DNA from 4 places in the Vibrio ziniensis genome. Region 2 is predicted to be linked to each of the others. Evidence: predicted binding sites of a transcription regulator. Region 2 holds the regulator's gene; each other region holds the start of a gene.
What was found. The regulator MetJ, encoded in region 2, represses methionine synthesis genes. The targets are predictions, from matches to a motif close to TTAGACNTNTANANGTCTAA.
Positions count from the first base shown of each region.

Region 1: metA (homoserine O-acetyltransferase MetA) is a predicted target of MetJ. The motif match lies at 2,179-2,198, and genes of this name have one in related genera.
Region 3: metH (methionine synthase) is a predicted target of MetJ. The motif match lies at 1,956-1,975, and genes of this name have one in related genera.
Region 4: metE (5-methyltetrahydropteroyltriglutamate--homocysteine S-methyltransferase) is a predicted target of MetJ. The motif match lies at 1,847-1,866, and genes of this name have one in related genera.

Region 1 covers NZ_CP049331.1:1,335,766-1,343,898, reverse strand. Annotated here, with positions in the region: gene G5S32_RS06145 (ABC transporter permease) at 1-533, shown strand, start outside; gene G5S32_RS06140 (ABC transporter permease) at 520-1,668, shown strand; gene G5S32_RS06135 (AAA family ATPase) at 1,689-2,060, opposite strand; gene metA (homoserine O-acetyltransferase MetA) at 2,222-3,163, shown strand; gene pilW (type IV pilus biogenesis/stability protein PilW) at 3,343-4,053, shown strand; gene G5S32_RS06120 (hypothetical protein) at 4,062-4,283, opposite strand; gene rlmF (23S rRNA (adenine(1618)-N(6))-methyltransferase RlmF) at 4,334-5,503, opposite strand; gene G5S32_RS06110 (M48 metallopeptidase family protein) at 5,500-6,009, opposite strand; gene G5S32_RS06105 (glutaredoxin family protein) at 6,193-6,423, shown strand; gene G5S32_RS06100 (LysR family transcriptional regulator) at 6,439-7,308, opposite strand; gene G5S32_RS06095 (MFS transporter) at 7,442-8,133, shown strand, end outside.
Region 2 covers NZ_CP049331.1:208,463-216,595, reverse strand. Annotated here, with positions in the region: gene priA (primosomal protein N') at 1-696, opposite strand, end outside; gene rpmE (50S ribosomal protein L31) at 944-1,162, shown strand; gene G5S32_RS00950 (malic enzyme-like NAD(P)-binding protein) at 1,353-2,630, shown strand; gene metJ (met regulon transcriptional regulator MetJ) at 2,765-3,082, opposite strand; gene G5S32_RS00940 (O-succinylhomoserine (thiol)-lyase) at 3,298-4,464, shown strand; gene G5S32_RS00935 (bifunctional aspartate kinase/homoserine dehydrogenase II) at 4,464-6,875, shown strand; gene metF (methylenetetrahydrofolate reductase) at 7,153-8,040, shown strand; gene zapB (cell division protein ZapB) at 8,128-8,133, opposite strand, start outside.
Region 3 covers NZ_CP049331.1:2,825,174-2,833,306, reverse strand. Annotated here, with positions in the region: gene G5S32_RS13055 (cation:proton antiporter) at 495-1,832, opposite strand; gene metH (methionine synthase) at 2,029-5,709, shown strand; gene lysC (lysine-sensitive aspartokinase 3) at 5,856-7,214, opposite strand; lysine riboswitch at 7,331-7,508, opposite strand; gene G5S32_RS13040 (pyridoxal-phosphate-dependent aminotransferase family protein) at 7,726-8,133, shown strand, end outside.
Region 4 covers NZ_CP049331.1:1,230,371-1,238,503, forward strand. Annotated here, with positions in the region: one part of gene G5S32_RS05630 (IS3 family transposase) at 1-81, shown strand, start outside; gene G5S32_RS05635 (hypothetical protein) at 249-1,595, opposite strand; gene metE (5-methyltetrahydropteroyltriglutamate--homocysteine S-methyltransferase) at 1,902-4,196, shown strand; gene G5S32_RS05645 (GspS/AspS pilotin family protein) at 4,276-4,671, opposite strand; gene G5S32_RS05650 (YciI family protein) at 4,673-4,969, opposite strand; gene yciA (acyl-CoA thioester hydrolase YciA) at 5,101-5,502, opposite strand; gene G5S32_RS05660 (septation protein A) at 5,620-6,165, opposite strand; gene G5S32_RS05665 (dicarboxylate/amino acid:cation symporter) at 6,320-7,615, opposite strand; gene trpA (tryptophan synthase subunit alpha) at 7,969-8,133, opposite strand, start outside.

The sequences.
Region 1 (8,133 bases), 1.1 Mb from region 2:
GAACTTATGGATTAGCGATTTGGGCAAAAACTAATCCTCTCTCTCGATTAGTAGCAACACTAGCCCCTTATTCTTTAGTGTTTGTGCTTCAGGGAGCAGTGTTTCTCACTTGGTTTTATCATGGGTTAGACTGGCCGCTCCACGGTCAAATATCAACGATACTCATTGCTCAATGGTTTACCGTCATCGCCTGTATGATTATGGGCTCACTGTTTTTCTTTATTTCACTCGATCCAGCGAGAGCAATGAGCTTTGCCGCGGCTTACACTGCGCCCAGTTTTGCGTTTATGGGTATTACGTTTCCAACTAGCGACATGGGTCTATTGGCTCAAATTTGGCGCAGTTTACTTCCGGTGAGTCACTATATTGATGTTCAGGTAAGCCAAGCCAGTTACGGGTTTGACGCATATCATTCACTTGCGTCTTTATGGCCAATGTTGGGCTATCTAGTGCCATTTGGGTTAACTTTACTGCTACTTAAAAAACACCTGCAAGCTGACTTAAAAAAGAGGTGTGCTCATGAGCTGGTTTAAATTAATTAAAGCTGAAGTAAAAGCACTGTTCACTAACCCCGTAGTCGTTCTCACTGTGTTTGGCGGTGTTGTATTCTATTCATTTCTGTACCCACTTCCTTACAGTCAGCAAACACCTAGAGAACAAACTCTCACCATCGTGAACTTGGATAAGAGCCAAGCTAGTTTTCAATTAGAACGTATGGTTGATGCCACTCCTCAAGTTCAAGTGGTACAGCGAAATTCCACGATTGAAGAAGCGAAGAAAGCCTTTTTAAACAAAGACGTCAGTGGCATTCTGGTCATTCCTGAACATTTCTATAAAGACTTAATGCTAGAGAAAAGTACTTCACTCGCCTATGCTGGCGATGCATCTTACTTCTTAGTTTACGGAACGTTAGTTGAGGGATTGGCTCAGGCGGGAGGCACAATAGCAGCAAAAACCAAGGTTGCTCGCCTGTTGGTTGATGGAGAACCACTTTCTCTTGCGTCAAAACATTACTCCCCAACAGGGCAAAACCTCAAGCCTACATTCAATGCTCGAATGGGTTATGTTGATTACGTTGTCCCTGCTGTGTTCGTACTCATACTGCAACAAACAATGCTGATTGCTTCAGGCATGATGGTAGGAACACAAAAGCATGGTCATGGATACTGGAGCCAACTTTCGAGTCTGAAGCTCATTGCGTTAAGAAGCGTTGTAATCGTCCCAATTTACTATCTGCTAAGTATGTATTACTTCGGCGCTAGCTTTAGCTTGCATGGCGTAAACACACTTGCTCATGCAACAGAACTGCTGATGCTCCTACTACCGTTTTTGCTTTCTTCTTGCTTTATCGGGATTTGGCTTGGTTCAATCACACCAAGGAGGGAACTGGTAACGTTAGTAGTATTGCTAAGTTCAATGCCTTTAATTTTTTCTGCCGGTTTTATATGGCCGATAGAAGCCTTACCTCAACCAATCGTGTGGGCTTCAAAACTTTTTCCAAGTACTCCAGCGATACAAGGTTTCTTAGCACTGAATCAAATGAGTGCTGAGTGGCGGCAGATCGCACCACAGTGGACTTTATTGTGGGGACAGGTTTTGGTCTGGCTGTTTTTGGCTTGGTGGCAACATAGAAAAACACTGCGCCCTGACGTTATTAAGGCGAAATAAGAAAGAGATGGCAGGTTGTTTTATTCTTGCCAGTCTTTTCTCATTCTCTCAATGACATCTTCCCCTACTCCGTGGATATTTCCATAGGATTCGCGACAAACAATAATCTTAAGCTTGGCTTTGTATTTTTTAGCTAACTTCTTGTACGCACTCATTTCCCAGAGTTTTACAAAAGTGTTTGAAACAACAACATTTTCCCTCTGATGCAGCCAATAATCTGCCTGGCTCTGACACCATTGGTGAGCCTCTCCAATCGCTTCAGGACGATACAGATATTCCCCCTGCTCATTCACAAAATACATATCCGCCTCCAAATGCACGCCGTTGAGTGTTTTTGCTAAAGTTGATTTACCAGAGCCTGGCAAACCACGGATAAGAGTGAGAGTCAGCATTAGGAACCCAGTTGTAAGATATAAAATGATGAAATGACCATGTAGGACGCGAATATTAACTTAATTTTGGTTTGTCTGCATTTTGCTATCGACATCTGTGCATAGTTAAGCTATAAGTCTAGATGTATAGACGTCCAAAATGTTAGCTAAGGGAGAAAGCTGTGCCAATTAGGATCCCCGATCAACTACCTGCAAGTGATGTATTGCGCAAAGAGAACATCTTCGTGATGCCCGAGTCCCGAGCCTCAACGCAGGAAATCCGCCCATTAAAAATATTGATCTTGAATCTGATGCCGAAAAAAATTGAGACTGAAACTCAATTTTTACGTCTGCTCTCCAATTCGCCCCTTCAATTGGATATTGAGCTGTTACGCATCGATGATCGTCCAAGTAAAAATACACCTGAAGAACACCTTAATGCCTTCTACCGCCAATTCGATAAAATTAAAGATCGTAACTTCGATGGTCTTATTATCACGGGTGCGCCTTTAGGGTTAGTTCAATTTGAAGATGTAGCCTATTGGGATCATCTACAAACCATCATGACTTGGGCAAAACATCATGTTACATCAACACTTTATGTCTGTTGGGCTGCACAAGCGGGTTTGAAGTTGTTGTATAACCTGCCGAAAAGAACACGCAAAGAAAAGCTATCGGGCGTATACCACCACGATATCCATCAACCATTCCACCCTATTCTACGTGGGTTCGATGATACGTTTTTGGCTCCTCACTCTCGTTATGCAGATTTTGATGCCGATTATTTGGGTGAGCATACCGACCTAGATATCCTTGCGACCTCTGACGTAGCTGGTGTGTATTTAGCATCAACCAAAGACAAACGTAATGTGTTTGTCACTGGTCATCCTGAATACGACGCTAATACTCTACACAATGAGTACGTACGCGATTTAGGGGAAGGAATGGAACCTATGATTCCTGTCAATTACTACCCAAATGATAATCCGGATAATCTGCCAAGAGCTAGCTGGCGTAGTCACGGACATCTTTTGTTTTCCAACTGGCTCAACTACTGCGTTTACCAACAAACTCCGTTTGATTTAGAACACTTCAGTGAAGACAAATTCACTAAAGATGATTAGTAAGAAGTGAATCTAAGCTAAGACGATAAGCCCGCAAATAACAAGCGGGCTTTTTATTCACCTATTTGAATAATAAAAATAGCGGTGAATATGCAAAACCTGTCGCAGAAGCTTTCTGTTCAACTTCGATAATCATTTGATTTTATTATCATACTTTCAAAAACATAGAGAGTAAGAAAATGAAATCTGTACTCATCATATTGTTATCGTTTTATTTGTTAGGCTGCATAACATATGAACAAGAAAATAGCCCTAAGCTTAATAGTGACCCTATCGAGAAAGCCGAATCTAGGATCACTTTAGGCTTAGGCTATTTAAAAATTGGTAATATGGTTAAAGCAAAGGAAAATCTTGAAAAAGCTTTACAGTACACGCCTGAACACTATAGAGCCATGCTAGCTATCGCTCATTATTACGATATGGTTGGAGAAACAGAGAAAGCTCAAGTTTCTTATGACAACGCGCTAAATAAGCATAGTGATAACGGTCAAGTGCTTAATAACTATGGTGCGTTTCTTTGTAAAAAAGGGGAATTCCGCCAAGCGGATCAATACTTTAATCAGGCCATAGCACAACCCAATTATTATTTGATTGCAGAAAGCTATGAAAATGCGGGACTATGCGCCATCAAGTATGGTGATTTACATAGAGCTAGGCAGTATTTCAGCCGAGCAGTGGGCCATGATCCACAGCGTTTTCACTCAATCTTACAACTATCGAAACTTGAGATAGATTCAGGAGAATTATCTAAAGCTAGAGAGAGACTAATGCAGTTCCATCTGAGCTATGGGTATAAGAAAGCCTCTTTGCTGTTGCTAGCCAGTTTGGAGAGACGAACAGGCAATTCTGAGTTAGAGCAGAAATATTTATTACTGTTGAAACAGCAATAAAGTTGTTATTACTTTGCGTTGTTAGGGCGGCTACTATTGCCGCCTTTTCTATCGCGATAATGAACTCGGCGCAAACGTCGCACCTTCTTAACTCGCTTTATCTTTAGATATTCGCGATAAACAATGCGAATAAAGAGAACCAATCCAACAATCAGTAACAATGAGAACACGCTTAGAAATGGTTTGCATATCCAATCGGGTTGGCAAGGTTGAAAGAACACAATGTCCATGCTTACCTCCTCAGTTTCTCATTCAGCAAGTTAGTCCCACTACTGTCAGATTAGCACTTACTTTGTAACCACAGCTTGCGCTGATCAACATTTTGAAAAGTCCATGCAATAAAACGACTTATCTTCTGTCCTTGCTGCATCTCTACTACTTTTATCGACTCCACACCCACTTTCTGAAGTTGTTTTTTCATCCAGCGTACGTTTTCACTTTTCGATATCAAAGTAGTGAACCAAAGAACCTGCTCCGCAAATTGTTGACTTTCAAACGCCATGTTTTTAATAAATTCAGCTTCACCACCTGGACACCAGAGTTCCGCCTTTTGCCCACCGAAATTAAGCGTCGCATTTTCACCTTGCTTTGAGTTCATCGGCTGGCTACCTAAACCCTTTTTCTTCTTATTGGCTTGAAGATTTTTTAACTTGCGCAGCGTTCCCTGCTCCGCTTCTGCTAATGAAGAGTGAAAAGGTGGATTACACGTAGTCACATCGTATTTTTCATTAGGCTGGATAATGCCTGCAAATATCGATTTGCTATCTCCCTGAAAACGACACTCGATACGCCCGCGCAAATTGTCGTTGTATTGGGCAATGTTGTTCGCTTGTTTTACCGATACAGGATCAACATCACTGCCGACATAGTTCCATCCATACTCAGTCACGCCAATAATTGGATAAATACAGTTAGCGCCTACACCAATATCTAAAGCGCGAACTCGGCTTTGTTTGAGTAATTTGTTCTCTGATTGCAGAAGATCCGCAACACGGTGAATGTAGTCTGCTCGCCCCGGGATGGGTGGACACAAGTAACCTTTTGGAACATCCCAGAACGTGACACCGTAATGAAGAGCTAACAGAGCCTTATTCAATAGTTTCACTGCGATTGGATCAGAGAAAGCAATACTCCAATCACCTTTAGGATTCTTAATCAGATGCGGTTTTAACTCAGGTAGCACTTTACACAGCGCCATAAAATCGTAGTTACCTTTATGGCGATTCCTATTGTGCAATCCCTCTTTGCCTTTTGTTGCCTGAGCTGAATTTACCGCAGGCTTTGGCTTAGTCGATGATGTTTTCTGCACACTCAATTGTGATTGAACCTTTGCTTTGGGCTTAGACGGCTGATTTGAAGAGCCCCCTTTCTTACGACCGAGTTTTGCAGTTGACGGTTTGTTGTTTGGCACACTGCTGCGAGCTTTACCCGTGCTTGGTTTATTGTTCATCCGTTGTTACCTCGGCTTAATTCTAAAACCATCATGTAAATACGTGCATCCAACTCATATTGGTGATAATTGGGTTCCATATGACAGCAAAGCTGGTAAAAAGACTTGTTGTGATCTTTTTCACGCAGATGCGCCAGTTCGTGAATCACCAGCATACGTAAAAGTGGCTCTGGCGCATTCTTAAACATACTAGCTATGCGAATCTCGTTCTTTGACTTGATTTTATTGCCATGTACTTTCGATACGTAGGTATGAAGTCCAAGCGCGTTGTTTATTAGGTGTATTTTACTGTCATAAACCACTTTGCTTAGAGGTGCGGTCTTCTTCATATACTGATTCTTAATCGCCATCGTATATTCAAACAGTGCCTTTTCACTTTGAATAGAATGACGGTCAGGGTAACGCTGCTCGAACCAAGCAATGAGCTTATCGGAATCAACCAGTTTCTGCACCGACTCGACAATATGAGCAGGATAACCTTGAATGTATCTGAGTACTGAATTCATACGTATTTTTTGAAAGCCTTAAAACGAAGCCGCACAGTTTAGCTGAAACTCATGCATGATTCACGTATTAGGCAAGAGCTACAGTATATGTTTATGGGTTTGCATCGCTAGATGAGTATAGGTACACTTTGCCGCTTTCTATTTCATGTTACCTCAGCCACTTTTACGAACAGAGTTAATACAATGAAACGAGTTGTTTTATACGTCAAAGACAAATGTCCACATTGCAAAGACGCACAGCGATACCTTGATTCTAAAGGCATAAAGTACCGCTTGTGTAATGCGAAAATGGAACGTGGTCGTAAAGAACTCGACGCAATGGGCGCTCGCAGCGTTCCTGTATTGAAAATTGGTGATCGCGTAATGATTGGCTGGAATCCAAATAACTTCGACCGCATTTACGGAAATGGCTAAGTCTGCTCGGTTAGACTAGACGTACTTTTTCACGAACTCAATAAAGGTTCTGTCCGCATTAGACAAGTAACCTTCTTTTCGCCAAGCTAGTGCCAAATCAAGATAAACCGGTGGATTAAAGGGTATTGCCCGAACTTCTGGTTCGTGGTCAGTAACCAGCTCAAGCAACGCAGTAATGGCGTACTCGTGCTTCACAATACTCAGAATCATTGGCAGCAGGTTGGTTTCAAACGAAATATTGGCTGTTAATTTGTGTTCTTTACATGTGTTGTCGATGAAGTCGCGGTGAAAATACCCCGGTTTGAACATCACCAACTCATGTTCAAAAAACTCTTCAAACTCGATTTTTTTCTTATCAGCAAACTCATGATCCTTACCCACTACGGCAACCATTTGCGACGATAATAGCGGGTCTACTTCCAAGTCCGGCGGTAAGTCATGATTGAGAATAACGCCTATATCAAGTTCGCCTGAAAGCAGCATTTTACGTATTGATTGCGTACCCGCCTCCACCATGGTCATCTTGAGGTTAGGAAAATAGCTTTTGAATGCCATGATGATCTCTGGAAAGAAATACGACCCCATCATGCTGGGCGTGCCAAGCCGAACTTCCCCCTTCACCAGACCTTTCAACTCATCCACAGCCAATTGCGCGTCTTCGAGCTGTCGTAATATCCGCAAAGCGTGTTCAAGCAATACTTCGCCTTCATGGGTCAGGCTAACTTTCCTTTCATCACGTTTAAACAGGGTTACCCCTAGCTGTTGCTCAAATTTTTTGATGGCAATACTCAATGCAGGCTGAGCAATATGCAAAGCATTCGCTGCATGAGTAAAGCTTTGCTGCTCAGCAACAGCGACAAAATATTTGAGGTGGCGAGTTTCCATGTGCAGACCAACGACTAGCTATTAATTATTTATATTACGATTATAGTTTTAATATATTTTATTAATTTATATTTCACTGATAATTTGTGAGCGTCTTCCAGTTTTATTCACCCGTTGGTGTGTTGAGAGCGTTATGATCGAATTACAAAGTCCGCAATACAAGAAAGTCACTTTTGCTCTCGCATTTGGTTCATTCCTCGTATTCTGCAACCTCTATCTTTTCCAACCAATGTTGCCCTACATGGCGAAGCACTTTGCTGTTTCTGAAACACAAATTAACTGGTTATTTGCCGCATCTACTTTTGCACTGTCTGTATGCTTGGTGCCTTGGGCGATTACTTCAGAAGCGATTGGTCGCAGAAAGGTTATGTTGCTTGGCTTATTCGCCATGCCTTTCATAAGCCTAGTGATGCTAATCAGTGGCGAATTTTGGGTTATGGTCGCGGCAAGAGCGCTACTTGGCATTGCATTAGCAGCATTCGCTTCGGTCGCAGTTGCCTACATGGTTGAAGAACTATCACCACAAGCATTTAGTAAAGCGATTGGTGGCTATATTGCAGCAAACTCTTTAGGTGGGATCAGCGGACGTATTTTCGGTGGTTTACTTACTGACGCGTTAGGTTGGAAAGAGGCACTCATCATTGCGGCTATCTTTACTCTATTTGGAGCCATCTTAGTTCTTGTCTTGCTGCCCGTTCAGAAGAATTTCAAACCTCAAAAAGGTCTTTTCTTCCATCACAATCGCGCCCTGATTAAACACCTATCAAACAAAACACTCTGGTTTGCCATGCTCATAGGTGGTGCTAACTTTGCACTTTTTGTAAA
Region 2 (8,133 bases):
TTCTGTTTTACCTGAGCCTGTTACCCCTTCCAATAAATAGCAACCGAAGCCTTTACTGCTGTTTACAGAAGCAATCGCGATGGCTTGTTCTTGGTTTAATTTTGGCTTTTCAACATCCGCTTCAATCTGCTTCGGCCAGGCTTTGAACTGCGGCTTCTGCTCACTAACTTCAATCCATCCCTTTTCTTGCAAGCTTTTGAGAGTCGCTATGCTGACGTCTTCTTCCAACAAGGAAGAATGAGAAACGGCGCCAGAAGTAAGAAGGTTCATAACCTGAGCCTGCTTAAAGGCGCGTCCGAAACCTTGCATCATTTGGTTACTACCACTGGGTGTCATTTGCCACTCTTTGCAACTGGCAAAGTCTGCAGGTTTACCTTTACGTAGCGCACTCGGCATAGCGTTGGCGAGAGTATCGCCAAGAGGAAATTGATAAAACTGACTGCACCATTTCAGCAGCGAGTACAGTTTATCCGGCCAAACAGGTTGAGAATCTAAGACTTCTTTGACTGATTTTAACTGCTCTATAGAAAATTCGGACTCTTGCGCAAACTCAGTCACAATCCCCACCAGCGTTTGACGGCCAAATGGCACTGATACCCTTCCGCCAATAATTGGAAAAAGATGGCTAGGAATGAGGTAATCAAACTGTTTGTCTAGTGGTACAGGTAGTGCAACACGAGCTATTGTTGGGCGCATAATGGTTTTGAGAGAGCAAAAATCAAAGAAAATACAGTCTACTGGATGATGCCATGAAATTCGAGCAACTAAAGTGGCGAAAATAACAGCGAAAGCGGTTGATCAGTGACTCAGGATTCATTACTATATCGCGCCTTGATGAGACGCTTGTAAGAACGCTCTTCAAGTGTCACTAATTATTTATTAATTTACGTGTGGTGTCCGGCATAGATTCGGATGGCGACACGGCCTAATTTGAGGTTATCCCATGAAAACTGGTATCCACCCAGAATACAAAGCAGTAAACGCGACTTGCTCTTGTGGCAACTCTTTCGTTTTCAACTCTACTCTAGGTAAAGACACAATGCACCTAGACGTATGTGACAAGTGCCACCCATTCTACTCTGGTAAGCAACGTATCGTTGATACTGGTGGTCGTGTTGATCGCTTCAACAAGCGTTTCGGCGCGCTATCTAGCAAGAAGTAATTTTACTTTACGCGAAGATTCAAAAAAGGACGCTACGGCGTCCTTTTTAGTTTTTGGCATTTGCTACCGTCATATCTCTAACCACATAATCTGGTCTTAGGAGCTATATTTCTCACTTATCAAAACTATGAAGATCCATTGACATACTCTAGAATGAGTGGCCTTAACGAAAACCATAAGGCTCTACCTAATGTCCAATAATGATCGCCATGAACTTACCGAGGAAGAAGCTTTTCGCCAGCAAGCCCTCGACTACCACGCTCTGCCAACTCCTGGAAAAATAGCAGTCGCTCTCACCAAATCCGCAGATTCAGCAAAAGATTTAGCTCTCGCATACAGTCCTGGTGTTGCAGAACCCGTTCGAGAAATCGCACAAAACGTTGATAACGTTTATAAATACACAGCTAAAGGCAATACCGTTGCGGTTATCTCTAACGGCACAGCAATTTTAGGTTTAGGTAACCTTGGCCCTATGGCTTCTAAACCGGTTATGGAAGGTAAAGCGCTATTATTCAAACGCTTTGCAAACCTAGACTCCATCGACATTCAAGTTAAGCACCGCACTATCGATGAGTTTGTTGATACGGTAGCGAACATCGCAGACACCTTTGGCGGTATCAACCTCGAAGACATCAAAGCCCCAGACTGTTTTGAAATTGAACGCCGCCTGATTGAACGTTGTGATGTTCCAGTATTCCATGATGATCAACACGGTACTGCAATTGTTACCGCTGCAGGTATGCTTAACGCTATCGAGCTGCAAGGCAAAAAACTCAATGAATGTACTATCGTTTGTTTAGGTGCTGGCGCTGCAGCCGTAGCGTGTATGGAACTGCTGATTAAATGCGGTGCTATGCGCGAAAAAATCTACATGCTTGACCGTAAAGGTGTGATTCATACTCGTCGTGATGACATCAATGAATACAAACAGTTATTTGCTAACAATACCGACAAACGCACCCTAGAAGATGTGATTAAAGGTGCCGACTTGTTCTTAGGCGTTTCAGGACCTAACCTGCTAACAGCCGACGAACTTAAACTGATGGCGGATAAACCCGTTGTGTTTGCATGTTCCAACCCAGATCCTGAAATCAAGCCTGCACTGGCACATGCTGTGCGCGATGATTTAATCATGGGTACAGGTCGTAGCGATTATCCAAACCAAGTGAACAACGTGCTTTGCTTCCCGTTCATTTTCCGTGGTGCATTAGATGTGCGTGCGAAAGTGATTAACGATCAGATGAAACTAGCAGCAGTAGCTGCAATTCGTGAATTAGCGAAAGAGCCCGTACCAGCAGAAGTATTGAAAGCTGCGGGAGTAGATTCTCTAACTTTCGGCAAAGAATACATTATCCCGAAACCGATGGATCCTCGCTTATTGCCTCGCGTAGCAAAAGCGGTAGCTCAGGCAGCTATTGATTCTGGAGTTGCGCATATCGGAATGCCTGAAAACTACATGGCAAACTAATATTGCCCCCATAAACGAGTTCAATTTAATGACTCGTTTTAAAAATACTCAAAGCCAAAAAAGCCCTGTTTTATATCAGGGCTTTTTTATAACTATCTACACAATTGGGCGAATAAACAGATTATCGACAACAATTAGTCGTCGTAAGCCTCGAACTCAATGCCCATTTCTGTCATTAATGCTTTTACTTCTGCTGGAATGTCATCCGGACGATCTTTACGTAAATCTTCATCCGTTGGTAACGGCTGACCAGTATAAGCATGCAGGAAAGCTTCACATAAAAGCTCACTATTGGTCGCATGTCGCAGGTTATTGATCTGGCGGCGAGTACGTTCATCTGTGAGTATTTTCAATACCTTAAGTGGAATTGATACGGTGATTTTTTTCACCTGCTCACTTTTTTTTCCATGCTCTGCATAGGGGCTTATATATTCACCGTTCCAGTCTGCCATTGCGCACCTTCATTGTTTGAATTCGAGTAATAATTCCAAAGGCTAGATTTTAGCGGGATTTACCGCCATAAGCAAAGACATATAGACGTCTAGAAGTGTTGACGTCTTTAAAATTGATAAGTAAAGTATGATGTCATTCCCCAATATAGACGAACACATGTATTCTTACTGTGAAATTGGAAGTCTATTTAAGAGTCTCAGGAAAGGAAATACTCATGACCAAACGCAAGCCAGCTACAATTGCAGTTCGTACCGGAATCGAATCAGATACTCAATATCACGCTGTCGTTCCGCCAATTTATTTATCGACTAACTACGGCTTTCCTGCGTTTGGTGAAGTGCCTCAGTACGACTACACTCGTTCAGGGAATCCAAACAGAGGTTTGTTGGAAAAGGCACTCTACGAATTAGAAAGCGGTGAAGGCGCGGTTGTGACTAACTGCGGCACTTCAGCGTTAAACCTGCTTGCTTCAACGCTACTTGGTCCTAACGACTTCATCGTCGCGCCACACGATTGCTATGGCGGTACTTACCGCTTATTCAATACTCGCTCAAAGAAAGGCGATTTCAAGGTTCTTTTTGTTGATCAATCTGATGAACAAGCACTTACGGCAGCGTTGACGAAGAAGCCAAAACTGGTGCTGTTAGAAACGCCTTCTAACCCTTTGGTGCGTGTAGTTGATATTGAAAAAATCTGTCAACAAGCAAAAGCTGTAGGCGCACTAGTCGCGGTAGATAACACGTTCTTAACTCCCGTTTACCAAAAGCCCCTAACGCTGGGTGCAGACTTTGTCATCCACTCAACAACGAAATTCATCAATGGTCACTCAGATGTCATTGGCGGTGTGGTGATCAGTAAAACCAAAGCTCATGCTGAAGAACTGGCTTGGTGGGGGAACTGTATTGGTGCAACAGGCACACCATTTGACAGCTATATGACATTGCGTGGTATCCGTACCTTGGGCGCCCGTATGCGTGTGCATGAAGAAAGCTCGCTGCAAATTTTGGATTATTTGAAAACACAGTCACTGATAAAAGCGATTTATCACCCTAGCCTACCTGAGCACCCGGGACATGATATTGCGAAGAAACAGCAACTCGGCTTTGGTTCCATGTTGAGCTTTGAATTTGCAGGCAGCTACGAACAGCTAAAATATTTTGTCGGCGAGCTAGAGCTTTTCTCACTCGCAGAATCTCTGGGGGGGGTGGAAAGTTTAATCTGCCACCCGGCAAGTATGACTCACCGTGCAATGGGCGAAGAAGCGCTTGCTGAAGCCGGTATTTCTCAGCTATTGCTGCGTTTATCGGTTGGCTTAGAAGATGCATCAGATCTTATCGCTGATTTGGACCAAGCCTTTACCAAAGCTAAGGAGAAGTTTTAATGACGGTTTCACGCCAGCTACATAAATTTGGCGGCAGTAGCTTAGCAGATCCTGAATGTTATTTGCGCGTAGCAAACATTCTTAAAGAGTACTCACAACCTGAAGATTTAGTGGTTGTTTCAGCGGCAGGCAAAACAACCAACCGCTTGATCGCATTTTTAGAAGCATTGAACAAAGACGGACGGGTTGCTCACGAAACTCTGCAATCATTACGTCAATTCCAATGCAAGTTGGTCGAAGAACTTCTTGAAGGTGAAGTGGCAGATAGCTTGCTAACACAAGTCAATGGCGAATTCATCCGCTTAGGCGAACTAACAGCACCACTAACAAAAGCGCAGCAGGCTGCGGTGCTTGGCCACGGTGAAATGTGGTCAGCAAGATTGTTGGCAACACTGCTTAACCAAAGCAACTTACCAGCCTTGTCACAAGACGCACGTGAGTTTCTGCGCGCTGAAGCAGGGACTCAGCCGGAGGTTGACCGCTCGCGCTCTTACCCACTATTGAAGAAAGTATTGGCGCAACATGCACATCACCGTATCGTGATTACTGGCTTTATGGCGCAAAATGACCAAGGGGATACCGTGCTGCTTGGTCGTAATGGCTCTGACTACTCAGCGACTGTCATTGGTGCTCTAGCCGATGTTTCTCGCGTAACAATTTGGAGTGACGTGGCTGGCGTCTATAGTGCTGACCCACGTATCGTAACGAATGCGTGTCTACTACCACTATTGCGTTTAGATGAAGCCAACGAACTGGCTCGTCTTGCCGCTCCAGTTTTGCATAGCCGCACGTTACAGCCAGTTGCTCAAAGCGCAATGGAACTTCAACTGCGCTGCAGTCACAAGCCAGAATCAGGCTCAACCAAAATTGAACGTGTATTGGCGTCAGGTCGCGGAGCAAAAATCATTACTTCATTAGATGAAGTGCTACTGATTGAACTTGAGTTTGGTCACGGCCATGATTTCGAACGAGTTTACAGTGAGACTCTTGAGAAGCTCAAACGCGAGCAACTTGAACCTCTCGCTTTTGAAGCGCAAGCAGACCAACATAAATTACGCTTGGCATACACAGCTGAAATCGCGTCGGGGGCTCTTGCATACCTACAAGACATCGCAACCGCAGCCGACATCAAATTGAAAGAAGGTTATTCCCTAGTGGGTGCCGTCGGTGCTGGTGTTACCAAGAACGCCAACCATAGCTACGGTTTCTACCAACAACTAAAAAATGCACCGGTAGAGTTTGTTTGTGAAGCGGAATCAGAACTTAGCTTAGTGGCAGTACTACGCCAAACACCCGTCGAGAAGCTCGTGGTAGGTGTTCACAACCAAATTTTCCAAGCGCAGAAACGTGTTGCTCTTGCGTTATGCGGCAAAGGTAACATCGGCTCTAGCTGGCTAAAACTGTTTGCTGAACAAAAAGAAGAGTTGGAAAAACGCAGAGGTATGAACTTTGAGTTGGTTGCTGTGGTAGACAGCCAGACATACTGGTTTGACCCACAAGGTATCGACCCAGAAACAGTTCTGAGCCGTTATCGCGATGAAGCGATTCCAAATGAAAGTAATAGCTGGCTCTACAAGCTAGGCAAATTACAAGGCTATGACGATGCCATCGTGTTAGATGTGACAGCAAGTAAAATCCTAGCTAACCAATATCTGGATATTGCAGAACAAGGTATGCACCTTATCTCTGCCAATAAAGTTGCTGGTTCCGCATCGAGCGAATACTACAACCAAGTCAAAGATGCGTTTGCGAAGATCAGCCGCCACTGGCTGTATAACGCGACAGTTGGTGCTGGTTTGCCTATCAACCACACTGTTCGAGATTTGCGTGAAAGTGGTGATGAAATCACTGCACTGTCTGGTATTTTCTCAGGCACTCTCTCTTGGTTATTCCAACAGTATGATGGCTCAATCCCGTTTAGCGAACTGGTGGATTTAGCTTGGCAACAAGGGTTGACCGAACCTGACCCTCGTAACGATTTAGACGGTTCTGACGTTATGCGCAAGCTGGTGATCCTCGCCCGTGAATCAGGCTTGGAGGTTGAACCTCAAAACATTCGAGTAGAATCTCTGGTTCCTAAAGAATTGCGTGATATTTCGCTGGATGACTTCCTCGACAACAGCCAATTACTTAATGAGCGACTAGCTGAGCGTTTAGCGAAAGCTCAGAAGCAAGATAAAGTGCTTCGCTATGTGGCTCGTCTAGAGAAAAACGGCAAAGCAAGTGTAGGTGTTGAAGCTTTGGAGAAAGATCATCCACTGGCAAACCTATTGCCATGTGACAACATCTTTGCCATCGAGAGTCGTTGGTACAAAGACAACCCACTGGTCATTCGTGGGCCGGGGGCAGGTCGAGAAGTGACCGCTGGAGCGATTCAGTCTGACCTCAACCTACTTTCAAGCTTCCTATAGCCTTATAAAACTCGCCGTAACTGGCGAGTTTTATTGTTTTATCGCTATTAACTTCCATTTATCCAGAACAACACTCGAAACTATTATTTCTTGGTATGAAAAATCACCATTTAGCATTTAAATGAATTGAAATGATTTCACCATCAACATGAGAAAAATTCATAATAGTTGGGTTGACATTAAAACGTATTCAATTCATTCTGTAGCCATATAGACGTCTAAACGTCAATTTAAACGAATATCAGCGTTTGTAGTGATAACTACAAGGAGAGAGAAGATGGGATACACGCACGCAGGTCATATTGACGCTTTAAACCAGAATATTTCTGAGCTTTCTAACATTAATGTGTCTTTTGAGTTTTTTCCGCCAAGTTCAGAGAAGATGGAAGAAACCTTGTGGAACTCTGTACACCGTCTAAAAACTCTTCAACCTAAGTTTGTTTCTGTTACCTATGGTGCAAATTCTGGTGAGCGTGACCGTACCCACTCAATTATCAAAGCGATCAAAGATCAAACAGGTCTAGTGTCAGCGCCGCACCTAACTTGCATAGATGCCTCTCGTGAAGAGTTGATTAACATTGCCGATGATTACTGGGCGAACGGTATTCACAATATTGTTGCTCTACGTGGAGATATCCCTCCTGGCGGCGGTAAGCCTGAGATGTATGCCTCTGATCTGGTTGAACTATTAAAGTCTCGCCATGATTTTGATATCTCTGTTGCAGCATTCCCAGAAGTACACCCAGAAGCAAAAAGTGCTCAAGCTGACTTATTGAACTTGAAACGTAAAGTAGATGCAGGTGCTAACCGCGCCATCACTCAGTTCTTTTTCGATGTAGAAAGCTACCTACGTTTCCGTGACCGTTGTGTGGCGGCAGGCATTGATGTAGAAATTGTACCGGGAATTCTTCCAGTATCGAACTTTGCTCAAGCATCTCGCTTTGCTGCACAAAACAACGTGAAAGTACCAAGCTGGATGGCAAAACAGTTTGAAGGTTTGGAGGATGATCCAGTGACTCGTCAGCTAGTAGGTGCAAGTCAGGCAATTGATATGGTTCGCGTACTGTCACGCGAAGGTGTAAAAGACTTCCACTTCTACACGCTAAACCGTGCTGAAATGACTTACGCGTTGTGCCACACCTTAGGTGTTCGCCCTACTCGTTAATTTTGAAGAGAGCCGACTCTCGCTCGATATTCAAAACATAAAAACGCCGATACTGTTCGGCGTTTTTTATTTGTGAAAAGCAGAGGCTTATTC
Region 3 (8,133 bases), 590 kb from region 2:
GCGTCGATAAGCAAACCCTCCGAGCCATGGATGGCTCGGCGGAGCTTCAGGGACAAATGAATGCGCGTTTGCGTTTGACGCCCATTCACTGTTCTACCGATGCTCTGTCTGATCATGTTGTTATCTAGGATGGTATCAGGCTATTCCTCATTTTCTACTTCGTTGGCTCCTTTTAATCTTCAGTCGAGTGTTGCAGGTGAGATAGAGGCAAAGTTTAAGGTATTTGCTTTTGGTTCTACCCCTTATCGAGGTGGGAGTTAGAGGAGGCTTTCACTGAACTTAGCTTATCGCGTTCAACGAGTATTTCGTAGAAGCAATGCTTACCCAATCTCTCTTTAAAAGGGAAGGGGAAATAGCACTACGCTATGCCAGTGATGGCGGTATTGGCTATGTTGGAATGGCTTAACGGATGGATATTCGTCGTATCTGGGTTTTACTATTAAATAGCTATAAAAAAGCAGCAACCGGAGTTACTGCTCTTCAAAAAATAATGTTTAGATATTTTGCTGCTGGCTTTGCTGTACGTTACTTTGCTCTGCAGTCTGTTCCTGTTCTTCCATTTCTTTCTCTTTAAGTTTGGCCTTGTCAATCATCGGTGTGATTGTCGAACCTTGCACTAAGATAGAGAACACTACTACAGCGTAGGTCATTACCAGAATCAGCTCTTTTACGTCGATAAGTTTATCTGGGATAACCATCATGCCTGATGGAATTGACAGTGCCATCGCTAATGCTAGACCACCACGCAATCCACCCCAAGTTAAGATCTTAATCGACCAAGGGTTGTATTTACGATAACGCTTAAAGCCTAAGTATGAAACGAATACGCTACTGAAGCGTGCTGCTAACACTAGCGGTATCGCGAAAGACATTAAGATCCAGTCTTCTTTGTGGAATTCGAAAAGGAGCATCGACATACCGATCAAAAGGAAAAGCAAGCCATTTAAGAATTCATCGACCAACTCCCAGAAGTGATCGAGATGTTCTTCACTTTCTTTAGAAAAGCCAATAAAGCGAGTCCAGTTACCTATCATAATACCTGATACCACCATCGCTAATGGGCCTGATACATGGATAACGTCTGCAAACACATAACCGGCAGTCGGTACACCAATAGTCAGTAACAGTTCCATGGAGTGGTCGTTAGTTGCGCTGATCAAGTAGTGGAATAGCAAGCCTAATAGGAAGCCATAAATAATGCCGCCAATCGCTTCTTGAGCAAATAATGCAGCTACACTTCCTACAGTTGGAGCTTCTTTACCGAATGCAATAGTAAAGATGGTTACGAAGATAACTAGACCGAAACCATCGTTGAATAGAGACTCGCCTTCAATTTGGGTAGAAATACGTTTAGGCGCATTCATCTTTTTAACAATCGCTAATACTGCTATCGGGTCGGTTGGAGAAATCAGAGCGCCAAATAGTAAGCAGTAGACAAGATCGAGATGGATGCCTGTGAAATAACAGAATCCATATAAGCCGAAACCAATGAAGAAGGTTGAAAACAGCGTTGCGCCGAGTGCAAGTACCGTAATCTCCCATTTTTGATCTTTTAAGTGGGGAAGTTTGATACCGAGGCCACCTGCAAATAAAAGGAAACCTAAAATACCTTTTAACAAAAAGTTTTCAAAGTTGATGCTGGTGACTGTTTCTGTTGCTATTTGAGTAAGATGGAACCAGTCATTTTGACCAGCAATAAGGATAAGTAATGAGAGCACCATAGAACCAGCTGTAATGGCTATCGTGGTTTGCATTTTCACTATCTTGCTGTTTAAAAAAGCAATCATCATTGCTGCAGCAGATAGAAAGCACAGAGTGTAGTAGACCGACATTTTCTTCTTCAAATGTAACTAAATGTGAGCGAAATTGTCCTTTGATGCTGAACAAATAGCAAACACTTTTTACCTATAGATTTATCAAAATTTTAACGTGCGCATTTATCGTAATTAGATGTTTTAGACGTCTAGATTTCTAATCAATGTGTGATAGGATGTCGAACAAGCAAAAAAGGAATAATGAGGCTGTACTGTGGGTAGTAATCTAAAACACCAGATCGAAGCGCAATTGAAGCAACGTATCATGTTGATCGATGGTGGCATGGGAACCATGATCCAAGAGCACAAGTTGCAAGAGGAAGATTATCGTGGCGAACGCTTTTCGGATTGGCACTGCGATCTAAAAGGAAACAATGATCTTCTCGTTTTGACTCAGCCTCAATTGATTAGAGGTATTCACGCTGCTTATTTGGAAGCTGGTGCAGATATCCTTGAAACTAACACCTTCAACGCCACGACAATTGCGATGGCTGACTATGATATGCAGTCTCTCAGCGAAGAAATTAACTTTGCAGCAGCCAAGCTTGCTCGTGAAGTCGCTGACGAATGGACAGCAAAAACGCCGAATAAGCCACGATATGTCGCGGGTGTTTTAGGTCCAACTAACCGTACTTGTTCTATCTCTCCTGATGTTAACGACCCTGGTTATCGCAACATCGAATTCGATCAGTTAGTGACGGCTTACTCTGAATCTACACGTGCGCTAATAAAAGGCGGCAGTGACTTGATTCTGATTGAAACTATTTTCGATACCTTGAACGCGAAAGCGTGTGCTTTTGCGGTTGATGCAGTGTTCGAAGAGCTTGGTATTCAATTACCTGTCATGATCTCCGGTACGATTACCGATGCATCCGGTCGTACTCTTTCTGGTCAAACAACAGAAGCATTCTATAACTCTTTACGTCATGTTCGTCCTATCTCATTTGGCTTGAACTGTGCTTTAGGTCCAGACGAGCTTCGTCAATATGTCGAAGAGCTTTCTCGCATTTCAGAATGCTATGTTTCTGCTCACCCGAATGCAGGGTTGCCGAACGCATTTGGTGAATATGACCTGTCACCAGAAGACATGGCTGAGCATATTGGTGAATGGGCACAAGCGGGATTCCTTAACTTAGTTGGTGGCTGTTGTGGTACAACACCTGCTCACATTGCTGCGATGGCTAAAGTGGTTGAGGGTGTTACGCCACGTGAGATTCCTGAGATCAGTGTTGAATGTCGACTCTCTGGTTTAGAACCATTGAGCATTGCCGCTGATACTCTATTCGTGAACGTTGGTGAGCGTACCAACGTGACTGGCTCTGCTCGCTTCAAACGTCTTATCAAAGAAGAATTGTACGATGAGGCTTTAGACGTTGCCCGCGAACAAGTTGAGAATGGCGCTCAAATCATCGATATCAACATGGATGAAGGTATGCTGGATGCGATGGCTTGTATGGAGCGATTCCTCAAGCTGTGTGCATCAGAGCCTGAAATTTCGAAAGTACCCATCATGGTGGACTCTTCGAAATGGGAAGTTATCGAAGCAGGTCTGAAATGTATTCAAGGTAAGGGCATCGTAAACTCTATCTCGCTAAAAGAAGGCGAGGAGAAGTTTATTCATCAGGCGAAACTGATTCGTCGTTACGGTGCTGCCGTTATCGTAATGGCGTTTGACGAAGTTGGTCAGGCTGACACTCGTGAACGTAAGATTGAAATTTGTCGCCGCGCTTACAATATTCTTGTCGAACAAGTAGGTTTCCCTGCGGAAGACATTATTTTCGACCCGAATATCTTCGCTGTTGCAACGGGTATTGATGAACACAATAACTACGCGCTTGATTTCATCAATGCAGTAGCAGACATTAAACGTGAGCTTCCTCATGCGATGATTTCTGGTGGTGTATCTAACGTTTCTTTCTCTTTCCGCGGTAACAACTACGTGCGTGAAGCGATTCATGCTGTGTTCCTATACCACTGTTTCAAGAATGGTATGGATATGGGTATCGTTAATGCTGGCCAGCTTGAGATATACGACAACGTTCCAGAGAAACTGCGTAATGCGGTTGAAGACGTTATTCTCAACCGCGACAACGGTGCAACAGAGCGTCTGCTTGAGATAGCAGAAGAATACCGTGAAAACGCAGTAGGCAAAGAAGAAGACGCATCTCTACTTGAGTGGCGTACTTGGCCGGTTGAAAAGCGTTTAGAGCACGCACTGGTTAAAGGTATTACTGAATTTATCGTTGAAGATACTGAAGAAGCCCGATCTAAGGCGTCTAAGCCACTTGAAGTTATCGAAGGTCCATTAATGGACGGCATGAACGTGGTGGGTGACCTGTTTGGCGAGGGCAAAATGTTCCTGCCGCAAGTAGTGAAATCGGCTCGTGTAATGAAGCAGGCGGTTGCTTATTTAGAGCCTTACATTAATGCGATGAAGCAGTCCGGTTCTTCAAACGGCAAAATTCTACTGGCGACAGTGAAAGGCGATGTTCACGATATCGGTAAGAATATTGTTGGCGTTGTACTGCAATGTAACAACTACGAAATCATCGACCTTGGCGTGATGGTGCCGTGTGAGACCATTCTAAAAGTTGCACGTGAACAGAAGGTGGACATTATTGGTCTGTCTGGACTGATTACCCCATCTCTGGATGAAATGGTGCACGTGGCTAAAGAGATGGAGCGCCAAGGCTTTGAGTTGCCACTGCTGATTGGCGGAGCGACAACCTCTAAAGCGCATACCGCTGTGAAGATTGAGCAGAACTATCACCAACCTGTAGTGTATGTGAACAATGCCTCACGCGCCGTTGGTGTGTGTTCAGCATTGCTCTCTGATGAGCGTCGTCCAGAATTCGTAGAGCGTTTAAATCTGGATTACGAAAGAACCCGTGAACAACATGCTCGTAAAAAACCGAAGAGCCGTCCTGTAACGCTGGAACAAGCTCGTGCGAATAAAGCTGCGATTGATTGGCAGACTTATACGCCACCTGCACCAGTTAAACCGGGTATTCATGTATTCAAAGATTTTGATGTCTCAGTGCTACGTCAGTACATCGACTGGACGCCATTCTTCATGACTTGGTCACTGTCTGGCAAGTTCCCAGCGATTCTCGATCACGAGTTGGTCGGGGAAGAAGCTCGCAAGCTGTACAAAGATGCCAATGATTGGTTAGACCGTATTGAGCAACAAGGTCTGATGAAGGCGAATGGTATCTGTGGTTTGTTCCCAGCAGCGAGCATTGATGATGATATTGAAGTGTATGCGGATGAGTCGCGTCAACAAGTGATTAAAGTGCTGCACAACCTTCGTCAGCAGACTGAGAAGCCAAAAGGTGCCAACTACTGTTTGTCTGATTTTGTTGCCTCAAAACATAGTGGTAAACAAGACTGGGTAGGTATGTTTGCTGTTACTGGTGGTATTGGTGAGCGAGCGCTTGCGGATGACTTCAAAGCCAAAGGTGATGATTACAATGCGATCATGGTGCAAGCGGTTGCTGACCGTTTGGCAGAAGCCTTTGCTGAATATCTGCATATGAAAGTACGTACTGAGATTTGGGGTTATGCGCCAGATGAGAATCTCAGCAACGAAGATTTGATTCGCGAAAAGTATCAGGGTATTCGTCCAGCTCCGGGTTATGCGGCTTGTCCTGAACATACGGAAAAAGGCGCTATTTGGGAGCTGCTAGGCGTACAAGAACAGATTGGTATGGAACTGACAACCAGTTACGCAATGATGCCGGGCGCATCTGTTTCCGGCTGGTATTTTTCACACCCTGACTCGCGCTATTTTGCTGTAGCACAGATCCAAGATGATCAGGTTCAGAGTTATTCCGAGCGTAAAGGTTGGGACAGCGTTGAAGCTGAAAAATGGTTAGGTCCTAACATCAACGGCTAGCTATACGCCTTTACTCCTCCCCTTTCGAAGGGGAGGCTGGGTGGGGTTGCTTTCACCGCGCTTAATTAAGATTGCAATAATTAATAAGTTCAGTGGACTTCAACCCCCTCTAGCTCCCCCTCATCTGAGGGGGAGAACCAGCAAGACTACTTGTATCGATTCTCGAACAGATCCAAATGCAGCTTCTGAATTACCGCTTTAGATTCATGAGCATCAACAAGGAAGCAAAGGTTATGGTCACTTGCTCCGTAGCAAATCATACGTAGGTTAAAGTCGCCTAATGTGCTGAACACTTCTTTCGCATAACCTTTTGTCTCCATGTGGTTACCAATCAAGGCAACAAGACATAGGTTATGTTCCACTTCTACCGTACACAGCTCTTGTAGTTCTTCTCTTGCTTCTTGTGGTAGCTCTGGTGCTCCACCTGAAGTGTCTGTCTTATCTAGAGTCAGTGATACACTGATTTCAGAGGTCGTGATAAGGTCAACTGAGATTTTGTATTTTGCTAGGATTTCGAACACTTTCGCTAAGAAGCCATAAGCATGGAACATCTTCGCACTGCGAAGCGTTACCATAGTTTGGTTGCAACGTAGAGCCAGTGCGCGGAACTGTGGCGAGTTCTCCACTTGTTGGCGAATCCAAGTACCACCTTTTTCTGGCTCTTTAGATGAACCAACAAACACCGGAATTTCATGGCGCAGTGCTGGTACCAGAGTTGAAGGGTGCAGAATTTTTGCTCCAAAGTTTGCCATTTCAGACGCTTCACTAAAGCTGATCTCTGGAATTGGTGCAGCTTTTGGTGCGATGCGTGGGTCAGTTGTGTAGATCCCAGGTACGTCTGTCCAAATTTCTAAGCCAGAAGCTTTTACTGATTCAGCAATCAAAGCTGCAGAGTAATCACTGCCGCCACGGCCAAGCGTTGTGGTATTGCCTTGTTCATCAGAGCCGATGAAACCTTGAGTAACAACCACGTATTCAGCACAAAGTGGAGCAAGCTTCTCTTGTGCCAGTTTAGCGATTTCTTCAACTTGTGGCTCTGCGCGACCGTAGTTATTGTCCGTTCTTAATACTTCGCGAATATCGAAACGAATCGTATTTACGCCGCGCTCACGCATTAATTGAGTAAGAATATAGGTCGACATCAACTCGCCGCAAGCAACAAGATGATCGGTTAATTTCTTACTTGATTGGAAAGAGGCAGCTTCGGCAGCGCTTGCGATGCTATCAAGCATCGAATGTACTTCTTTTTCTACTTTGGTTGGGTCTGCTAATTGGTCGATAATCGCATCATGGATATCAGCCAATTGCTTCATAATGTTAAGTCTTTGCTCAGCATCTTGAACACCATTAGCAAGCTCAACAAGTAAGTTCGTTACGCCAGAGCATGCGCTGCTGACGACTAATCGTGTTTGTGGATTATTTTCAATAATTGCAGAGCAACGGCTCATTGCTTCAAAATTTGCAACACTTGTTCCACCAAACTTGGCGACATTGAATGCGCTCACTACATTTCTCCCGGACTTCCTAGAAATAAAAAAGGGTTGGTAATCCAACTTCCAATGTTTTGAAGAGAGTTTCTTAGAGCAAAAAAGAGGTGTAACAACAGGCAGGTTGTATAAAATTCCTCAGAAGCTCTTCATCAGCATAGCACTGATGACAGTTGAAGGGATTCAACCCTTACAACCGATAAGCCAAAGCCACAACTTAGACTCATCTCGGCACTACTCCCCCTGAATGTTTTGTTTTGGAGTTGAGGCTCCACAAAACATCTGCCTGGGCAGTGCTCCTCTTCTGCCATACTCTCGCTGTAGATTGCAGCTTGTTAGAGTACAGATAGCTCACTCATTGAACGGTTTTGTGAAACTGATGTCAATTGTAAATTTGTGATAAGTGAAAATAAATGTGTCTAAAGAGTCAGGCAGCATAGACCTCTGTCGAATTGTCGATGCTTAGATTCTGCCGTACTCTACATTTTCGTCTGTGAACGATTATCTACTAATAAAATTGGGAGCACCTATGACTATACAAAGCTTCATCCCGCCACATCGAATTTTGATGGGACCTGGACCATCGGATATCTCTCCTCAAGTATTGCAGGCTTTAAGCCGCCCAACAGTCGGGCACTTGGATCCTTTATTTGTTGGGATGATGGACGAGCTGAAAGTGTTGCTCAAATATGCTTTCCAAACTGAAAATGAGTTCATGATTGCGGTTTCCGCTCCTGGTAGTGCTGGGATGGAAGCGTGTTTTGTAAACTTAGTTGAACCCGGTGATAAGGTTATCGTTTGTCGAAATGGTGTTTTCGGTGAACGTATGCGTGAGAACGTGGTTCGCTGTGGTGGTATCGCGATTACGGTAGAGGATGAGTGGGGAACTCCTGTTTCTGTCAGTAAAGTTGAACAAGCGATTAGCCAACATCCGGAT
Region 4 (8,133 bases), 1.0 Mb from region 2:
GATGCTCTCAATGATCTAACACCATGGGAATATTTAATGAAGAATGAACAAGCCGAAAACTCTAATTATGGATGCAACTAATTAGGGGAGGTTTACAGTATAAATGTAAAAAGCTCTGAAAATGCAGAGCTTTTTACTATCAAAACTTTAACTATCACATACTGTATAAACGTTAGGTTATATAAAAATCCGTCTTCTTGGAAGGCGGATTTTTTACATAGAAATTGATATCAATAACTATAAGTTATTTAGTTGACCAACTTAGATATCTCATCTTGAGCTATAGAGACAATACTATCGATATTAGCTGAACTTTGAATGTTGGATATGATTCTTGATGCTCTGAGCTTTAATTCATGTTCAGAGTACATATCATCACCTAGTCTAAATAAAACCTTATTCAATACTTTCACCGCATTTTCAGTCGAACACTTAGGCAATAGAATAATCAGTTCATTATCGCTGTTCGAGTTTCTAATGAGATAATCACTTGCACGAATAAAAGAACCAATAATAGCAACCATATGTGCATGTGCCATGGGGACCACATTGCGTTGCTTTGCTTCTTCCAAATCGTATTTAACGAGGATTAATGAGTTCTCAGCATTCGCTTTAATAACATCTTCTAAATGACGAGACTCAGTAATTTCGTAGCTATAGACCGCTACGTCATCACATAATTTGTTAAACTCAGTGTCATAGAAGCTTTCTTTTCCTGCCACTATGTTTCTAGTTAATCTGTTGAGTTCTATTTTCTTCAGCAATAGGAATAGGATAAAGAATACAAGTGCACTGTATTGAACAAATAGATAAGAATGACTTACCCATATGTCTACATAGGAAATCTTTATACGAATGATGTTTTTTGTATCGATATAAAAATCACCTTGATATTGTAAAATAGGTAGGTCTGAGCTTGAGAAACTGTAGACATTTTTACCATTGTAATATTCTTTGTTCATGAAAGTGTGTTGATTAAAAATATTACTAACGGGAATATCTAGGATTAGACTACCTAAGTTGACCCCATCTTTAATAATCGGTCGAGAAATGGTGAAATTAGTGCTGCCAGATGGATCTTCCAGGATATCGTAATTATAGGTCACACTAGAAAGCTTGCTGTTGTAATACAGCAGGGCGCAATAATCAGACAGTTCACATTGGATAGAATTTTTAAAGGTAAGATAATTAGTCGGCTTTATACGATAGAACAGAGTTCCGTTGACTACTGATAAGTAGTTCAGCTCTTTATTATATTCTTCATTGATTAATCGTGGATTATTATCATAAAGGTCTGATATGGTTTGTAATATCGTGGCATCGACAATATTTATTTTTCCTTTTACATAAAGATCTTTGAGATCTTTGTTGTTATCACGAATAAATGCTCCATCTTTATCTTGTGCTAAATTACTAAGGATGTTTTTAGATACAATATTTAGCTTTTCTCTAGATGCGTCAAATACAGAAATAAAGTTGTTAAATCTATAAACTTTATCACTAATAATACTGTTAGTAGCAAAGCTAATGTGCAAGGCACCTAATATCAGGCCCAAACCTATGCTTGCTAATATGGCTAGCGATATTCTTTTCATCACTCAAACTCAAACAGGGGGTTAAAACTCAACTTAACATTTTAGAGCTTTGTGAAATTTGCTGTATGTAGGATTAGTCTGTTTGTCTTAACGTAAAAACTGCTTACGTGGTGAGGTTAAATTCCATTTTTACTCTTAGTTATCTAAAGCCGTTTGAGTTTTATAGTTAAGCTCTAATTCAATACATGAATATTATTAATAAACAAGTTGAGTATTAGTTGATTGTTTCATTAAGCTGTTGGAGTGATAGTTTAGCCATCCAGACATCTTTTGTGTTTGGCTCAGATTAACAAAAGGAACGATCACATGGCGACTATTACACATATTTTGGGCTATCCACGTATTGGCGAAAAACGCGAACTTAAATTTGCACTAGAAAAATACTGGCGTGGTGACATCACTCAACAAGAACTAAAAGCGGTTGGTAGTGAAATTCGACACAACAACTGGGCGTTACAAAAATCAGCAGGTTTAAGCTTCGCGACTGCGGGCGATTTCGCTTGGTACGATCATGTACTCACCACCACATTACTTCTTGGACACGTGCCTGCTCGTCATAATCATGGCTTTCCTGACCTCGATACACTGTTCCGTGTTGGTCGTGGTCAATCGCAAAGTTCATGTGGCTGTAATGGCAGTGCCGCATCAGATATGACTAAGTGGTTCAACACCAACTACCACTATATTGTTCCTGAGTTCAGCTCAGACGATAAATTCGAAGTCTGCTGGCCACAACTGTTTGAAGAGGTGAACGAAGCCATTAAAACGGGAGCGAATGTAAAACCGGTTCTATTAGGGCCTGTGAGTTACCTGTATCTCGGAAAAGAAGTCGAAGAGAATTTTGACCGTTTGACTTTACTACCTTGTTTACTGACGGCTTACCAAAACATTTTGTCGAAATTGGCCAAACAAGGGGTTGAGTGGGTGCAAATTGATGAACCCGTGCTATCACTTGAGCTTGAAAGCCAATGGCAGGACGCATTTAAATTGGCGTACCAGGTGTTGCAAGGAGACGTTAAAGTACTGCTTACCACATACTTTGACTCAGTGATTGATACTCTCGACAAGATAGTTGCACTGCCAGTGAACGGTCTTCATATAGACATTTCCGCTGCGCCACAGCAGCTAGATAGCGTACTAAACAAACTGCCGGAGCATTGGGTTCTGTCTGTTGGTGCTATCAATGGTAGAAACGTATGGCGAGCAGATTTGGGTCATCTTCGTAACCAGCTACAACCGGTGAAAGACAAATTAGGTGATCGCCTTTGGGTCGCAAGTTCATGTTCACTGCTTCATAGCCCTGTTGATTTAGAGCTTGAGCAGAATCTTTCAGCAGAGGTGCGTAGCTGGTTTGCTTTTGCAAAACAGAAAGTGACGGAAGTTGCCGCACTTGGACGAGCATTGGATGGCGAGCAAGATGCCATTCTAGCTTGTGATACTTATAGTCAGCCAATAGTGAAGCGAAAGACAGCAACGCACGTTAACAAGCCACAGGTACAAGCTCGAGTAAATGCTATTACTGCTTCGTTGGCAGAAAGAAGTGAGCCGTATAAGCAACGAGCTGCGAAACAAGCGAAGCAGCTTGGTTTGCCATTGTTCCCAACCACAACTATTGGTTCGTTTCCTCAAACCGGCGAGATTCGCACTCAACGTAGCGCATTCCGAACAGGGGTATTGCCAGAGGCTGAGTATATTACTGCGCTGAGAGGGCACATTGCTGATGCTGTAAAGCGTCAAGAGGCTTTAGGGTTAGATGTGTTAGTACATGGTGAGGCAGAGCGTAACGACATGGTTGAGTACTTTGCGGAAAACCTCGCTGGTTTCCAAACTACGCAATTTGGTTGGGTGCAAAGTTATGGTTCACGCTGCGTGAAGCCAGCGATTGTCGTCGCAGATATTGAACGTGAAAAGCCAATGACGGTGGAATGGTCTAGCTACGCACAGTCCCTGACCAAGAAGAAGATGAAAGGCATGCTGACTGGTCCTGTTACCATCTTGTGCTGGACATTCCCACGTGAAGACATCAGCCGCAAAGAGATTGCGCAGCAATTGGCTCTGGCACTGCGTGATGAAGTGTCTGATCTTCAAAACGCGGGTATTAATATCATTCAGATTGATGAACCAGCAATTCGTGAAGGTTTACCACTGAAGAAGCGTGACCATAAAACGTATTTAGATTGGGCAGTTGAATCATTCAAAATCTCTGCGGCAAGTGCAACAGCAGAAACGCAGATCCATACGCACATGTGTTACAGCGAGTTCAATGAAATCATCGATTCGGTTGCTGCACTGGATGCCGATGTGATTACCATTGAGACTTCCCGTTCGAATATGGAACTGCTGAAGGCGTTTGAAGATTTTAACTATCCAAATGAAATTGGCCCTGGTGTCTATGATATCCACTCACCAAATATCCCAACGCAGGAATGGATTGAAGACCTGTTACGTAAAGCAGCAGCGAAAATCCCAGCAGAGCGTTTATGGGTAAACCCAGACTGTGGATTGAAAACACGTAATTGGAAAGAGGTTGAAGCTTCGCTCATCAATATGGTGTTAGCAGCAAAAACCTTGCGTGAAGAGGCACAAAGTAACGTGGCCTAAAATAAAGGTAGCAAAATTAACAAAAGTAGTAGAACAAAGAAGGAGCTCAACTGAGCTCCTTCATAAATAGCGAATCACATTATAGTGAAGTACAAGTTTGTTGAGTAATGAGCTCATCAACCATTAATTGACCTCGGGTGTTACGCATTTTAATACGGTAACTTATTCCCACTTCAAGATTCGCTTTGATATTTTTGTCAGAGCAAAAACTTTTTATGCTATTTTTCAGCACTTCGGCTACTGGTTTAGCGTTTTTACCATCAGCATTATAGACCATCATCATTTCAATGGTGGTTCCCTGAGCATTGGCTCGCAGAATATTCAGAGGACCATATTCTAAGGGGAGTTCAGCACTAAGCAGGCTAGCTCTATTCTCAGCCAGTAGTTCCAAATTTCGTTGGTTTTCAGCATTGGAGCTACAACCCGAAAGTAAAATTAAACTGAAGGTGATAAAGCTAGCGATATATTTTTTCATATTAAAAAACTTTTTTGAACGGTTTGATGATGACATTAGCATAAACACCTGCAGCGACGTAAGGATCTGCATCTGCCCAAGTTTTGGCTTCCTCTAGCGAGTTGAAATCAGCAATTACTGTTGATCCAGTAAAACCAGCTTCGCCTGGATTTTCGGAATCGATAGCAGGCATTGGACCAGCTGTCAGCAAACGGCCTTCATCTTGAAGAGCTTGCAAGCGTTCTAAATGCGCTGCGCGAACACCCATACGCTTTTCTAGAGAGTTCTCAACATCTTGAGAAAAAATGACATACCACATAATCCATATCCTTATTAATGACTGAAACAACAAGCTAACAGTTGCCTAAATTAACTTTGGTTTAAGTTAATAGGGGGGTAATGTACTGAAACTTGGTAAATGATTAAACCTCAGTGGTCATATTTCTGTGATCAGTTTCTTGGATTGATCTGACGGGGGCGACCGTCAGAATCAATCGCAACATAGTTGAAAGTAGCTTCACACACTTGGAAACGATCTCCGACACCGTCGACTCTGATGGGTTTCACCCAAACTTCCAGGTTAATCGACATGGAAGTTCGACCAATCTTAGTACATTCGCCGTAACAACATACAACGTCACCAACTTTTACCGGCTTTTTAAACGCGATACTTGAAACCGACACCGTAACAATACGACCAGAAGAAATCTCTTTTGCTAAAATACCACCAGCCAAATCGAGTTGGGACATGATCCATCCACCAAAAATGTCACCATTCGCATTGGTGTCGGCTGGCATAGCAAGTGTTCTAAGTAATAGTTGACCTCTAGGGGAAGTGACTTCCTGACTCATTTCAATTTCCGTAGTAAACAAAACAGCGACTGTGATTAGCGAGTCGCTGTTAGAAAGGTGGCTATTATAGCAGTAAATACTACTTAGATTTAACCCTTAAACGGAGCACTGAATCACCTATTGGTTAGAATTCTTCTGCTCTTTAGGTAAATGCTTGTAGATATAGACACCTGTTAGCAGAGTATAGATAAAGGTCGCTACAAGAAGGCCAAACACTTTAAAGTTTACCCATACATCTAAAGGTAGTTGGTATGCGATATAAATGTTTACCACAGCGCATACAGCGAAAAAGCTAACCCATGCCCAGGTTACTTTTGCCCATACGCTATCGGGTAAGGTAATTTCTTTACCTAACATGCCTTTGATTGCTGATTTGCCAATCATATGACTAATAGTCAGACCTAAAGCAAATACGGTGTAAACAATGGTGACTTTCCACTTAATGAAATTGTCATCGTGTAGGAAGATAGTCATACCACCAAATATTGCAACAACCACAAAAGTGATGAGCTGCATTTTTTCGACTTTCTTATAAACGAAGTAGGAAATTGCTACTTGGATAGCTGTCGCTGCAATCAAAGCTGCGGTAGCAACATATATGTCGTAAAGCTTAAAAAGAGCAAAGAAGATAATTAGAGGAATAAACTCAATCAGTTGTTTCATTATATGGGTACATCCAAACTTTTCGTTGCCCACAGTCTACTCAATTTGCACGGTTATCTAAATAGGCGTAAACCATTTAGTTACAAAATGGCGATCTTCTTAATGAAAACAAAAAAGCCGCCCCTAGGGACGGCTTCTCTTTTAAAATCATCAATTAAGCTTGTTGATCTTGGTAAACTTTTTCTTCTTCAGGTTCTTCAATCAAAGAATCTACGATTACAGCACACGCTGCATCACCAGTGATGTTCAGTGCAGTACGGATCATGTCGAAGATACGGTCTAGAGCGAACAATAGTGGTAGACCTTCGATTGGAATACCTGCTGCTAAAAGAACCGCTACAACTAGGAATGATGGACCAGGAACACCTGCTTGACCAACCGCACCTAAAGTTGCTGTTACGATGATTGCAATGTAAGCACCGATAGACAGATCAATGTGGAATAGCTGAGCAAAGAAAATTGCAACCAAGCCGTAGTAGATTGCGTTACCAGACATGTTAATCGTTGCACCTAGAGGTAGAACGAATGACGCTGTCGAGTTACGAACACCAAGGTCTTTCTCGACTGTGTCCATAGTTACAGGAAGTGTTGCCATAGAAGATGCTGTAGAAAGAGCAACCGCCTGTGGCTTCTTCATTGCGCTGATGAATTTCTTCGCTGAAGTTTTGCTGAAGAAATGAATCATCGCTGGGTAAGCAATGAAACCGAAAATCAGGATAGCCGCTGTGTAAACGACAAACAGTTTGAATACCACCATTAGGGCACCGAAACCGAATGTACCAACAGCTTCAGCCATCAGACCGAATACGCCGATTGGCGCGATAACCATTACTTTGTTGATCATCCACACCATAGAATCAACGATAGTGTTAACACCATTGATGACTGGATCGCGTTTTTCTGGACTTTGTTTAGAGATAGCAATACCTAGGAACAAGCAGAAAACAAGAATTTGTAGAATGTTTGCGTCGTTCAAAGATTGGAAAACGTTAGTTGGGATCATACCGATAACGGTTGCCCAAAATGTAGGTAGTTCGCCTTTTGATGCGTACTCTGCTGAGAACATGCCTTCAACACCAGAAACATCAATACCCGTACCTGGTTGGAATACTTCACCCATTACTAGTGCAAGAGCAACTGCAAGAGCAGAAGTTACCGCAAAGTAACCTAAAGTAACGAAACCAACTTTACCTGCGGAGTGGCTATTGCCTAGGCCCGCTGCACCTGAAATTAGAGCAACCGCAACCAAAGGAATAACAAGCATCTTAATTAAGTTAATAAAGATGGCACCCAGTGGAGAGAACATCGTTGCACTGTGGCCCATAACTGCACCGATTAGGGTACCGAGTACCATGGCAATCACAACTTGAAAACCGATGTTCTGTAGTAAATTCTTTTCTTTTAACACTTCCTTAACCCCTGTGCTAATAATGTGTAAATTTTCAGACATAACCACTAACCAATCCTCGATTAGTGGAAATTTATGTTGCTCGCGTTTTTACACTTATATTTCACAATTGGCAATATGCATCTTGGTCGGATTTCACGTATTCGCACATTTTTGTTGATGAAATGGTGATTTTTGAGCCAAAGAAAACGTTTGCTTTTCGTTTGGAGAGAAACAACGTTAGATTAATTGGAAATGGTCAGAGGAGAGATGTTAAAGAAAATGATCGATTTCTTGGCTAGTGCCTTGTGCTTGAATTTAACAAAGGCGACGAATAATTGACCAGTTTAAATGAATTTTAGGGTCAATAGACCCTAAAATTTTATGGCTGGATTTTTGTTACTTGTTTCTTGAAGCTACTTAATCGTGGCTTGTTTCATCGGCGTAATGAAATCAGCCAGAGCCTTCAATAGCGCTTCTGGGTTGTGCTGATTGCTTTCGATAATTTTCACTACTGCAGAACCAGAAATTGCACCTGCCGCACCGGCGGCGATTGCTTGCTGAACTTGTTCTGGTTGTGA